Regions from separate parts of the Paenibacillus sp. G2S3 genome, predicted to be linked through region 1. Evidence: riboswitches for the same ligand, from Rfam matches in the RefSeq annotation. Region 1 holds a riboswitch; each other region holds the start of a gene.

Region 1 (4,236 bases):
ATGCCGAAGCGCACCTCTTTACCTTCCATGCTACCTTGTGAAGATTCGATTCCTAGTGCATTGATCGCCGGATTACCCTTCGATTCAGCATAATAGTTCAATCCCAGAAGTAGTACGAACAAGGTCATCATTGCGGTAAAAATAACCCAGCCCTGACGTTTGTTCTTGGCAAACAATCCGTACATATAAGGGAGCGAAGCTGGCAGCATCCACATAGAGAGAATCTCCAGCACGTTCGTAAGTGGATTAGGGTTCTCAAAAGGATGGGATGAATTGGCTCCGAAGAAGCCGCCACCATTGGTGCCCAGATGTTTGATCGACTCCAAAGAAGCGACTGGACCGATAGCAATTTGTTGTGTTTGGCCCTCTAGTGTAGTGACTTCAAGTGATGGCTTGAGCGTTTGCGGCACATGTAGTCCTACCAGTACCAACGAAACTAGCAAAGCTAGCGGAATGAACACACGAATATGTGCTTTAACGAAATCCTCGAAGAAGTTCCCTACTGATTTCCGTCCTGTGATCCCTCTGACAAAGGCCACCGCAACAGAAAATCCGCTCGCTGCAGACGTGAACATCATCATCGTGATGACAGCCATTTGTGAAAAATACGAAAGTCCCGTCTCCCCGCTGTAATGCTGCAGGTTCGTATTGGTCATAAAGCTGATTACTGTATTAAATGAAAGCGTCTGTTCCATATCCGCAATTCCATTCGGATTTAACGGTAGTCCTCGCTGTAATCTAAGAACAATATAACTGAAAGTAACGAGTACGATATTCGTTAAAACAAAGCTGAGGGCGTACTTCTTCCAGGTCATACCGTCCCGTTTTTTCAGGCCGAGCAGCTTATAAATTCCTTTTTCCATGCCTCCAAACCATCGATCCGTACGGTTCGGTTCATTAGAAAATACATGATATAAATATGTGCCCATCGGCTTAACCAGCAAGATGAGAATTACGATTACAGCAACAATTTGTAAAATGCCCATGAATGCCCCTCCTTAAAATTTCTCCGGATGAATCAATGCGTAAACCAGATATACAAACAGCAGTAGGGTAACAGCGATTACTAGAATCACAGCTTATCCCTCCCTGTATCCTCAACTACACCTGCGCACCAGCGCATAAATCCATAAAATAACCCGTAAATTACAGCTAATGAAGCCACCATATACAGATCCATCATATCTCCCGCACTCCTTCTTTTATCCTTGATGAGGTGATTTATCGATCAGAAAATCAGCATCACCACTGTGGGAATAGATTACATAACTCGCGCCAAGTCTTTTATAGACCAATCTAGGATTTATTGAGCTTGTGATTACAAAAATCGGCTGCGTCGTCCAGGTGCGGCACATCTGAATGTAGCGGCAGCATAACGTAAAACTGCTCTCGAACAGATATACCCTGCCTACCGGGAACGGTGGGCGAAACCAAGTGTTCTGATGGCGGGTATCTACTAGAATGACCTGCTCAACACCCATCTCCTCGAGTAAGGTTTTCTCAGCCACATTGTTGGTCAATCCCGCCATCTTAATACCTCTGAATTTCAGTAGTTTAATGAAATGTTCTCCAGCCTTCGTTGGCGCACATACAAGCACATATTCATTCTGATCCGTCATCTCTTATTCTCCTCAAATGCTTTACTTGTAAGATCAGAAAGTGTTCACCCTGATCATTTAAGAAAAGCTACCGCTAATGATGAATTTAACGACCTCTTCGTGAGGGTCTCCATATATGCTTTGCTAATAAAAAGCACAGCAAAAAGCCACAAAGGATCTCCTCTGTGGCTCGCTAGCGGTCACATTGCACTCATCCTCTCTACATACGCTTACGAGGTTAGCTGTCGGATTCGGGCGGTGAGAGTCGCCCTACCTGTATAGATGCAAGCTCACTCGCACCCTCTACAGGATTCACCCCATAACCGGCTTCCGACTCTCACATCGTCTGCCGATTGTTGGTTCCCCCGCTTTCCTTATCGGAAATTAAGCGGATCAAATATTCGATTGTTGTTGAAACAGGAGTAATCATACCCTTATGCAGGAAGTATTGTAAAACCTGATTGATGCCAAAATAATGCAAATTAAAAACTATTTTAGCATTGGATAGCGCTTACTTGATATCCAATCTCTCTATATCTCTTGTTTGCTCCATTTTGGCTCAATTAGCGAAAAATGGTCTTACCATGTGATTTTATTCACCACAAATGGAGAAATCACCAAAAATCGCCTTTATAGGTAAGGAAACAAGAAACCGAGATTAAGCGAGGAAGAGGCTCGATAACTCGTAATAAATACCTATATAGCTTCCTTTTTCGTCGCAGTCGGCAGGATATGGTTTAAATTGCGCTCAAAAGAACACTTTCTGTTTTTACAGAAACACCTTGAAAAGAGTATGATTCGGGTTGAATCTAATTCACGAAATGAAATCAACGCTGAGTTCCTGCATTTGCAGGGAGCGGGGGAACCATCAGGCCACATGGCCTACTTGGGGTGAATCCGAAGGAGACTATTCAAGTCTCGCATAGGTAGGGCGACTCTCACCGTCCGAATCCGACAGCTAACCTCGTAAGCGTAAAGAGAGAGACCCTTGATCCGCCACGCTTTGGCACAGGTGTGTATACACCTGTAATCCAAAACCGCAGCAGAGGTCCTCCTCTTGCTGCGGTTTTTGCGTTACCTGAACCTACTCGGGTAATAGCATGCTGGACGGGGTGAAAGGAATGAAACACTATTATTGGGGAACTCAGCAAGGGCTACTTGAGCCGATAAGTCTAAATTATGTTTGCTTTGGAGCGTTATGGTTCGAAGAAGATCATCACAGAACTATTGTCGGCTATGCATTTGGTCAGAACCAGATTGAAGCACTGCGCCATTTCAGCAACCCTTCTACTTGTGAACGCTGTATGGACCGAAAAATTATATACGAAATATATAAAAATATCCGAGAAAAACAGCAGCTGCAGGATTGGGCAGCACACCAACGTTTCCCTTGGCTCACTGCCTTTAAAGAACCTTGGAAAGATGTTGCTGTCGGTTGGTACGTAATGAGATCCCGCAACACTTTTCCCTTACATTTATCCGTTATACGCAAACAGAAATTCCGACTATGGCTGGAGCATGCCGCAGTCTGTGAGAACGAAGCTGAAATGCTCGCTTATATAGAGAAGGCTAACGTCGCTCACCATGTTGAGCTTAAGCTTTTGCAAAACTAAGGAGGAGAAACCTGTCATGGACCAGCGAAGACTATCTCGCATTGAAGTATTCGTCTTTGATTCACCTGAGCCTATTCACTATGGAATGGAGGCCGAACCAGACAGTCGTTATGGCATTCTGAAACTTACCTGCAAAGGAGGTAGCAGCTGGGGAGCGTGTCTTATCTCTGCCAATACCAAAACCTTCGACCTCATTAAATGGAGCTCTTTTCTCAGAATGATATACCATTGCCGACTTGAGGAAGCCATAGATAAAGTGCGTATCCATGGTTCAGAGTGGGATCAGACTCAGTTTGAGCTAGTTCAAGGTGCTTTACAGGATTTAAAAGCCAAGCTGCAGGGTAAATCATTTGCAGGTCATATTGAGCAAGGTCGTCTGTACAGAGCGGTCGCCGGTGGAAGAGATTCCAGAGGAGGGCGGCTATACTATAAACCGTCTAAAGCAATGTCCAGTGTTGCGCTTCAAAAACATAGCTATCCAGAACCTGATACCAACGAGCTTATCAACAAATCCATTTCTTACTTTTCTATATTATAGGTTCATCCCATTACTCATTCTGAAAGGATCGTGTTTATCATGCCTGACCCCTTACCTGCCGAATCAAGACGCAGTACTATATTTGCAGAGTGTGTTCAAAAGTGTACGAATGAAATCTATACGCTCAGTTCCATGTTGTTACAACAATCAGCAGAAGCCGAGAAGGTTACTATCCGTACTTTTAAAGAGCTTCATAAAATATTTCGTCAAAAAAGCTTCGAAAGCCAGCTATTCTCTATCGAAGCTTACCGCTCTTGTATCCGACAATGCGCCGATTATTACGCACGCCGGTCTCTCCTGTCTGCCAAGGCATTGCCTTGGGAGGAGCAGCTCGTAAAAGTGATGTGGTACGGTCTAAAGCTATCTTTACCTCAAATAAGCATCATTCTGCAAAAGAGTGTTCCTGTACTGAAAGCGCAGCTTAGGCATGTGCGGGAGCAAATGACTGCTCAAGAGGATTTGCTGCCTAGTGGTAATTTGTCCGTTG
Region 2 (4,236 bases), 470 kb from region 1:
CAGGCCGCTAAGGCTGCCCTGACCTACTTCAGCAAATGGTATGGTCCTTATCCCTACTCGACTCTGTCTATTATCGTTCCACCTAAGGAGGGCAATGGGGCTGGAGGAATGGAGTATCCTACACTCGTTACAGCATTTGGAGCCACTGACTCATCTCCTGACACCTCACTTGAAAGAACCGTCGTTCATGAAATTGGCCATCAATACTTCTACGGTATGATAGCCAGCAATGAATTCGAGGAGGCTTGGCTAGATGAAAGCTTCACTTCTTACGCTGAAGACAGACTCATGGAGCAAGAATACGGTATAAAAACTAATCTCCCTCTGCAGTCCAGCTTGGTGACCAAATCAGAGCCACTTAACTTAGAGACATGGAAATATGATGGGGCAGAATCGTATAGCCGAAATGTATATATTCGCGGAAAGCTAGTACTTAAGGATATCGAACGCCAAGTAGGCACTAAAGCAATGAACAGCATCATGTCCACTTACGCACGTAAATTCCGTTTCCAGCATCCCACTACGTCTGATTTTCAAAAAGTCGTTGAGAAGGTAACCAAAAAATCATGGCAGCCTTATTTCGAAGATTATGTTTATGGTGGTGGTGCTCCTGATTTCTCAATAGATACGATTACGATTAAAAAGAACGGCAGCAGCGATGCTCAGAGCTACGAATCCATAGTAAAGATTACAAACAAAGGGAGCCATTACGTGGACGTTCCCATTAAATTCACATTCGCAGATGGCTCTGCGGCAGAGCGGGTCTGGAACGGTGAAGGAGCAGAGACTACATTCCAGTTGTTAAGCGATAATCTTCTCCTCTCTGCTGAGATTGATCCTGAGCATACCGTTCTTTTAGAAAACAAACATCTTAATAACTTCAGACTGGCGGAAATAGAGCCCAAAACACTTTCCCGCTGGACTTTAAGTGTAACTAAACTAGTTGAAACCGTGCTCGGAACTCTTGTCTGGTGAGGTGAATGATTGTGAGAACATCGATAACCCGCGGCTGGCAAAGCATGAAGGAGCAATTTTATATTCTGATTCTGCTCTTCATCTACCGACTGCTCTGGGGCTACTTTATGTACGGTTTCATCCGGTCTGCTATCGTTCCAATTCTACTACGCTATCCAGATAAAGCTGCTGGCGGCAGCGGAATGGGCAGACTACTCTATTATGTCGAAGGACAGTTCAGCTTGAACACAGATCCTGCGATACGTACTTGGTTATGGATGTTCCTAGGGCTTGTTGTGTTGCGGTTGCTACTCTCGCCCTTCATAAGGGCCGGATTACTGCATGAACTCCATCAGGAGCGAAAAGGAGAGCGTGGCCTATTCTTTTTTCCCGGCATGAAGCGTTATGGATTTCCAGTGTTTATCTTCAGTCTGATCGAATGGGTACTGGCTCTACTTCCGTTATATTGGCTTGCTCCAAAAATGTACGGGCTGTTCTTAACCTCCTTTCTGAACTACTCTTTGTTACTTCATCTAGTTCCATACGTATTGGCATGGCTTATATACATTTTTATCGTGCGCCTGTTCCTTCTATATATGCAGTTTGGTTATACCAGTGGTACGGGGATGTTCTCCTCCCTATTCATCTGCTTAAAGTCGCTGATTCCAGCAATAGGAATTTCAATCATACTTGGTGCAGCGGGTCTGATCCTTCTGCTAGTGTGCGGACTTACCGGTCTCTTCTGCCCTGGTCTGCCAGCGCTGATCATACGTCAAATCTCCCCATTGCCTTCTACACTCTTCAAAATGTGGGGAATTTCCGCTCAATATCATCTATGGTGCAGTAAAGCATTTCCACAATAATTTAAAGCCTTACAACACATAATATAAGAGTCCCGGTTCCTAAATCAGGAGCTGGGACTCTTTCGCGTTATAGACAAATTATGAGGATTTGCAAAATCATAAAGACTTTGTTACAATAAGTCCTGTTCCATTGGTAACAAGTTTGTAATCATTTGAAACGATTTCTACATAACTTCATGTATTTATCGTAATCTTGTCGATAAGTCACTGTCTGGTGCATAAAACGCCGAATTCCTTGCACCGGGAAGTGGGGGAACCATATTTTGGGTGAATTGATCTCGCTTTGCAGTGATCATAGGGAAACTTCTACCGAATCCTTAAGCTAACCTCACAGGCATTGGAAGGGGTACAATTTTTTTGAAGAACTTAAGAAAAGCATGCGTCGCTGCGGCGCTAGGACTTGTGATGGCATTCTCTATTGGTGGAGGAAGTGCCTTTGCAGACTCTAAAATGGACAGTGTTATTTCAAAGACTATTGGAGTTGCCTATAAAACCGGAGGTACTAGCACTGCCGGGTTTGACTGTTCTGGATTCACTACGTATGTATACAAGAAGGTGGGCCTTTCTTTGCCCCGTACTTCAAAAGCTCAATATAATGTCGGAACTCCTGTAGCTAAAAGTAAATTGCGTTCAGGTGACTTGGTTTTCTTTAACACATTGGGCAATGGCGTATCCCATGTCGGTATTTATGTTGGAAACGGAAAATTCGCACAATCATCCTCTTCATATGGAGTGACTATCACTTCACTTAGCCAGTCCTACTGGGCCAATCGCTACGTTGGCGCTAAAAGAGTAATGAGTACTACATCATATCAAGCTGTAGCCTACGATTAATACTTCCCCACAACTATAACCTCACAATTACAATTATATAGACCTGGATTTGATTATTACCTTAATCGAATCCAGGTTTTCTTTTGCCTTATTCTATTCTTTACACCACTAGAACGGACTTTAAACACTTTTATTTGATAAAAATTTCAATAAATATAAAAATTAGTTTAATATTATCGCTTACATATGCAATTTGTCTTTAAAAATACGAATTTTTCTGCATGATTATGTTAAAAACGATTGCCAAGCGACATTCTCTTTGTTACAATAACTGCAGTAAGATTTTAGTAACATTTTTGTAATCATTAAGTTATTATTTACAAAGGTTTTGTCATGTATTGATTACAAGCTATTCCTAATCAACAGTTTGAGCCGAGTTTCCTAACTATTAGGGAAACGGGGGAACCAACTTTGGGTGAATTGACCTCCATTTTTAGAGGGGTCATAGGGGACCTTCAACCGAACCCTTAAGCTAACCTCGTAGGCATCCGGAAGGGGTATACACTTTTGAAGAAGAAGCTAGCAGCAGCAGTACTTAGCTTTTCCATTATCTTCACCATCGGAGCAGGAAGCGCTTTCGCCGATTCCAAAATGGATAAAGTGATCGACAAGACCATCGGAAGTAAGTACGTATCCGGCGGCATCTCCACAAATGGATTTGATTGCTCCGGATTTACAATGTATGTGTTTGATAAAATCGGTATCAACCTACCACACCAATCAGGTTCCCAGTATCAAATGGGTACTGCTATCTCCCAGGATGATTTAAGATCTGGAGATCTTGTATTCTTCAATACAAGTGGTAAGGGTGTCTCCCATGTCGGTATTTACGTCGGTGAAGGCAAGTTTGCACATGCATCTTCCTCTCGCGGTGTAACGATTAGCTCCCTGAGTGATAGCTACTACGTGAAACGCTACATCGGTGCTAAACGAATTATGAGCACGGATGCTTATCATTCTGTTGCTTCTGAGACAGAAGATAATGATGATGTTCAATAAGTAAATCGTACATAGGCTCTTTTCCAAGATGTTAATTCTTGGGGAAGAGCTTGTTTTTTGTCTTATTTAATAATTACCCCTCTCAGAATTTGTAAAACAATAATTCTCATAAAGTTTCTGAGTTGACTATCCCTCTTTTTGTATATAATTAGCTACAAGCATAACCGCCTTCGGTGACCTTATATCGACAGTGAGCGTTTTAAGCGAAAAATCTAAGACATATAGTATGGTGTGAAACTACTTTTTTATATTTTGAGTTAACACCCCCGTGAAAGGAGGTCTTTGACCTTATGATAAATCCCTCTGTTACTTTTCATGTAGCGCCTATGGAGACCAGTCATGCGGAAGAGATTTGCAACTGGGATTACACTGCCCCCTATGATATTTATGGCTGGATGCCCTGGGAGCAAATGCAGGCTCTTGAAATTGAGTTCGGTGACCCTCAGCTACGGAATGAGCAATATGTCTCTATATTAAATGGGCAAGGCACTTTGTGCGGATTCGCGCAATTGTTTCCAATGGAAGGTGTTGTTCGTTTGGGAATTGGCATGCACCCCGATCTATGTGGCCAAGGTTTAGGAAAACT
Region 3 (4,236 bases), 540 kb from region 1:
GAAGATTGGACTTGTCGTATTATTCTGGAGGACACAGAGATTACTGAGATCTTGCGTGATGTGGGGGAGGATTTTCCTCGTAAAGTAGCTTCGGTGATCTCTAAAACTTATGAGCATGAAATTGTTGTAAATTTGGTTTCCAGTCCGCTAGATGCTGATCGCATGGATTATTTGCTGCGTGATGCGTACTATACAGGTGTAAACTATGGAACGATCGACATTGATCGGATTTTGAGAATGCTACGTCCTTATAATGGTCGGGTTGTTGTAAAAGAATCAGGAATGCATGCCATTGAAGATTATTTGATGTCGCGTTATCAAATGTACTGGCAAGTCTATTTTCATCCGGTGACACGTAGCTCTGAGATTATTTTACGACAAATTTTCCGTAGAGCTAAGGAGCTTTTCCAAGAGGGGTATAATTTTAATTTCATGATTAATCCGCTGGAGGATTTGTTCCGTGGTGAGGTGACAGTGAAGCAATATTTAATGCTGGATGAAGCACTGGTTCAGACGGCTTTTATGCAATGGACGCTTGAGAAGGATGAGCTATTAAGCGATTTGTGTACGCGGTTTATTCATCGTAAACTGTATAAATACGTTGAGATGGAGAATCTCAATACAGATATGATTACTGAAATTCGCAGCAGTTTTGCGGCAGCGGGACTTCACCCAGAATATGACTTGGAGATTGATTTTCCGACAGATCTGCCCTATGATGTGTTCCGTCCGGGAGAAGCTTTTGATAATAACCAAATCCTTCTACTTGATCGGCATGATCATCTGCGGGAAATTTCAGAGGTGTCGGATATTGTACGCTCGATTAGCGGTATTCACCGTGGTAGACATCATCTTTATTTTCCTCAGGATAAGTTGAGAAATGCGCTTACACGATTGCCTGCTTCTATAGCAGAGATTTTTGCAAAATAATACAAGAAAATATGGGATTTATGACAAGAAGAACGGATAACGTGAAATTTATGCTGTCTTATATTTAAAAAAGAACAAGGAGTGAGGGTTAAAATGTTTCTGTTTGACACACATACGCATCTGGATGCACCTCAATTCGACGAGGATCGCGAAGAAGTAATTGCTCGTGCTGTTGAGGCAGGAGTTAGCAAGATGATTAATATCGGATTTAATCGGGAGACGATTCCTTCAACGATGAAGCTGGCGGAATCTTATGATTATATTTATGCAGCAGTGGGCTGGCATCCGCAGGACGCGATTGATATGAAAGAAGGAGATCTGGATTGGATCGCTTCTTTGTGCAGTCATAAAAAAGTGGTGGCTATCGGTGAAATTGGACTGGATTACTACTGGGATACTTCTCCCAAGGATGTGCAACACGAGGTTTTTCGCAAACAAATTGGACTAGCCCGTGAACTAAATATGCCGATTTGTATTCATGATCGTGATGCCCATGAAGATGTTGTACGGATCTTACGCGAGGAAAAGGCAAATGAGGTTGGAGGCGTGATGCACTCGTTCTCAGGAAGCTGGGAAACCGCTAAAATGTGCTTGAATCTTGGTTTTCATTTATCATTTGGAGGACCCATTACGTTCAAGAATGCAAGAGTGCCAAAAGAAGTGCTTGCTCAGACCCCACTAGACCGATTATTGATCGAAACGGATGCTCCATATTTGACTCCACACCCGTTCCGTGGGAAGCGAAATGAGAGCGCTCATGTGAAGCTGGTAGCAGAGGCGGCAGCTGAAATTAAAGGGTTAACATGGGAAGAATTGGCTAAAATAACGTATGCGAACGCACTGGAACGATTTGGGATTGACTGAAAACGGGAGTAAAACAGGTGAAAAATAGAGAATAGCCGATATATTAAACTTTTTTAATATAAAAACGGCTGAATATTACAATATTTTAACCATATTTTTGCTTAAACGTGGTTGAATCGTCCTTTACAACATGCATCAAAACAGGATATCATCTTTTCAGTGATGTGAGCTGTGTTATAGTGACAGCCATTGATTCATGGATCGTCTCGCTGAGTCTCCGTATGGAGAACGGGGGAACCAATATTGAACTGCCGCATGCCTGTATTTTAAATACGGCTTAGACGTGCCGCAGGACAGTATTTGATTTCTTCACGTGGTCTTTGGGGTGAATTTAAGGGCAACCGCCATGAGCGGGTGACCTGAAATAGGGCGTCTCTCTTTCGTCCGAACCCGACAGCTAACCCCGTAAGCGCAAGTAAGAGAGGCAACCTCGTGCACAAGCATTCTCTATTCTGACATTGGAGAAGCCACGAAAGAGTCCTCAGTTGAACTCTTTTTAGGCTTTTTTATTTTTGAATAAATAGAATGTTGCCCACATACTGTTATATAACAGGGGTGGGAGTAGCTGTGCCGAGCAGGCGATCCATGAGCAGGAGACGCTAAGTTAATACGTGCGTGTCCTGTGACAATCTCAAATAGTTTCGTCAAAGAAATTCAGTCCTCATGATATACAATTGACGACGAGGCTATGTAAGGAGGATGGAGAGAATGGGCGTATTCCAACCAGAGGTATCCCATGATTCGCAGTCATCCAGCAGGTCTTTCGCATTACGGTGGGAGCAAGTAAATACTCGCGTACTTTTACTTGCAGGCGTGATTTCAGTCGCTATCGCGCTACTTATTCTGCTGTACGTACATGGTCAAAGTAACAAACAATTATTTTTAGTAATAGACGGACAGACACAGACGCTTGAAACGCGAGAAGCGCTTCTTGGTGATGTGCTGGAGAAAGAGCAAATTTCGCTGCAGCCACATGATGAACTATCTTTAGGTCTGAGTGATGAAATAAAAGACGGTGACCGTGTCGTAATTAATCGTGCGCAGAAAATTAGCCTTACTGCGGACGGAGCAACAAAAACATTATATACGACCGAGGATACCATTGGTAAAGCAATTGACAAAATGGGTATCACGCTAGAAGGTCAGGATAAGATTTTCCCTTCGTTAGACACCACCATTTCTGCCAACATGGAGATTAAGATTGTTCGCATCAACAAACAGACCGTACAGCGAACAACTAACTTACCCTTCAGAGTCATCAAGACAGCAGATCCCTCCCTTACTGTGGGAACAGTTAGAGTGGCACAGGCAGGCAAACCAGGCGTCATGATTCAGCATATTGAAAAGATCTACCAAGACGGAGAACTGGCCTCTATGCGCATGATTGGTAAGGAAGTACAAACGGTAACGAAAGATAAGATTATTGCCGTTGGTACCAAAGCACTTCCTAAGCCGACTGTAGCTAAATCTACAACAACTTCCAAATCAAACACCACTACTAAAACGGCTAAGGTTAGCGCTAAGACTAATAACGTCACAAGCAAGGCTGGCGTAGACTTTGAGTACAAGAAGATGATTAAGAACGTCTCCATGACAGCTTATTCATCAGAAGAGCCAGGCATAGGTACCAAAACTGCTTCCGGAACACGCGTAACGGAAGGTCGTACGATTGCAGTAGACCCGAATGTAATTCCTATTGGCTGGTGGGTATATATCGAGGGGCTTGGATTCCGCCGAGCAGAAGATACTGGCGGTGCCATTAAAGGCAATAAAGTAGATGTCTATTACGATTCACTGAGCCATGTGCGTAATTTCGGCCGTAAATCACGTACCGTTTATGTGATTGGACCTGTGAAGCCGGAGTTAAACTAGTACTGAAGCTTTTGCAAATTATTCTTTGATAAGCTATAGTGATGATAACCGTTAAGGAACGCCAGATGATCATTTCGTTGATCGCAGAGCAACCGCTCATCACTTATACATTCTTTAACCAAAAGAAGAGGAGCGAAACCTCTTCTTTTTTGCTTTTTTTGGAAGGAGTCAAGAGATATGATTAAGGAATTAATTGTCGTTGAAGGTAAGAGTGATACCGTCGCTGTTAAACGCGCTGTAGAAGCAGATACGATCGAAACAGGGGGGTCGGCTGTAGACCGGACCGTAATTGCGAAGATCGCGCTTGCTATGGAACGTAGAGGAGTAATTATTCTTACTGACCCGGATCATGCGGGTGAGCGAATTCGTAAGATTGTGTCCGCAAAGGTGCCAGGCTGCAAGCACGCCTTCATTCCGGAGAAGGACGCAACTCGCAAGGGAGATATCGGTGTGGAGAATGCATCTCCAGAGGCGATTCGTCATGCGCTGCGGAATGTACATACCTCTTTTGAAGGAGCACCTGCTTTAATTGGGCTTGATGATCTAATGGCCGCTGGAATGCTTGTACAC

The links. Region 1 has a riboswitch for cyclic di-AMP ahead of QNH28_RS02660 (hypothetical protein). Riboswitches for the same ligand answer to the same signal wherever they lie in the genome.
Region 2: it holds a riboswitch for cyclic di-AMP, as region 1 does, so the genes downstream of both, QNH28_RS00545 (C40 family peptidase) here and QNH28_RS02660 (hypothetical protein) in region 1, are expected to answer to the same signal.
Region 3: it holds a riboswitch for cyclic di-AMP, as region 1 does, so the genes downstream of both, QNH28_RS00190 (resuscitation-promoting factor) here and QNH28_RS02660 (hypothetical protein) in region 1, are expected to answer to the same signal.

The regions. Positions count from the first base shown of each region.
Region 1 is NZ_CP126095.1:582,683-586,918, reverse strand. It holds gene kdpA (potassium-transporting ATPase subunit KdpA) at 1-986, opposite strand, end outside; gene kdpF (K(+)-transporting ATPase subunit F) at 999-1,076, opposite strand; gene QNH28_RS02660 (hypothetical protein) at 1,203-1,619, opposite strand; cyclic di-AMP (ydaO/yuaA leader) riboswitch at 1,810-1,999, opposite strand; cyclic di-AMP (ydaO/yuaA leader) riboswitch at 2,420-2,585, shown strand; gene QNH28_RS02655 (hypothetical protein) at 2,720-3,211, shown strand; gene QNH28_RS02650 (hypothetical protein) at 3,228-3,749, shown strand; gene QNH28_RS02645 (hypothetical protein) at 3,882-4,236, shown strand, end outside.
Region 2 is NZ_CP126095.1:112,903-117,138, reverse strand. It holds gene QNH28_RS00555 (M1 family metallopeptidase) at 1-975, shown strand, start outside; gene QNH28_RS00550 (hypothetical protein) at 987-1,817, shown strand; cyclic di-AMP (ydaO/yuaA leader) riboswitch at 2,032-2,169, shown strand; gene QNH28_RS00545 (C40 family peptidase) at 2,223-2,651, shown strand; cyclic di-AMP (ydaO/yuaA leader) riboswitch at 3,012-3,153, shown strand; gene QNH28_RS00540 (C40 family peptidase) at 3,159-3,650, shown strand; gene QNH28_RS00535 (GNAT family N-acetyltransferase) at 3,941-4,236, shown strand, end outside.
Region 3 is NZ_CP126095.1:40,046-44,281, forward strand. It holds gene QNH28_RS00180 (HD domain-containing protein) at 1-930, shown strand, start outside; gene QNH28_RS00185 (TatD family hydrolase) at 1,024-1,794, shown strand; cyclic di-AMP (ydaO/yuaA leader) riboswitch at 1,992-2,221, shown strand; gene QNH28_RS00190 (resuscitation-promoting factor) at 2,503-3,666, shown strand; gene rnmV (ribonuclease M5) at 3,844-4,236, shown strand, end outside.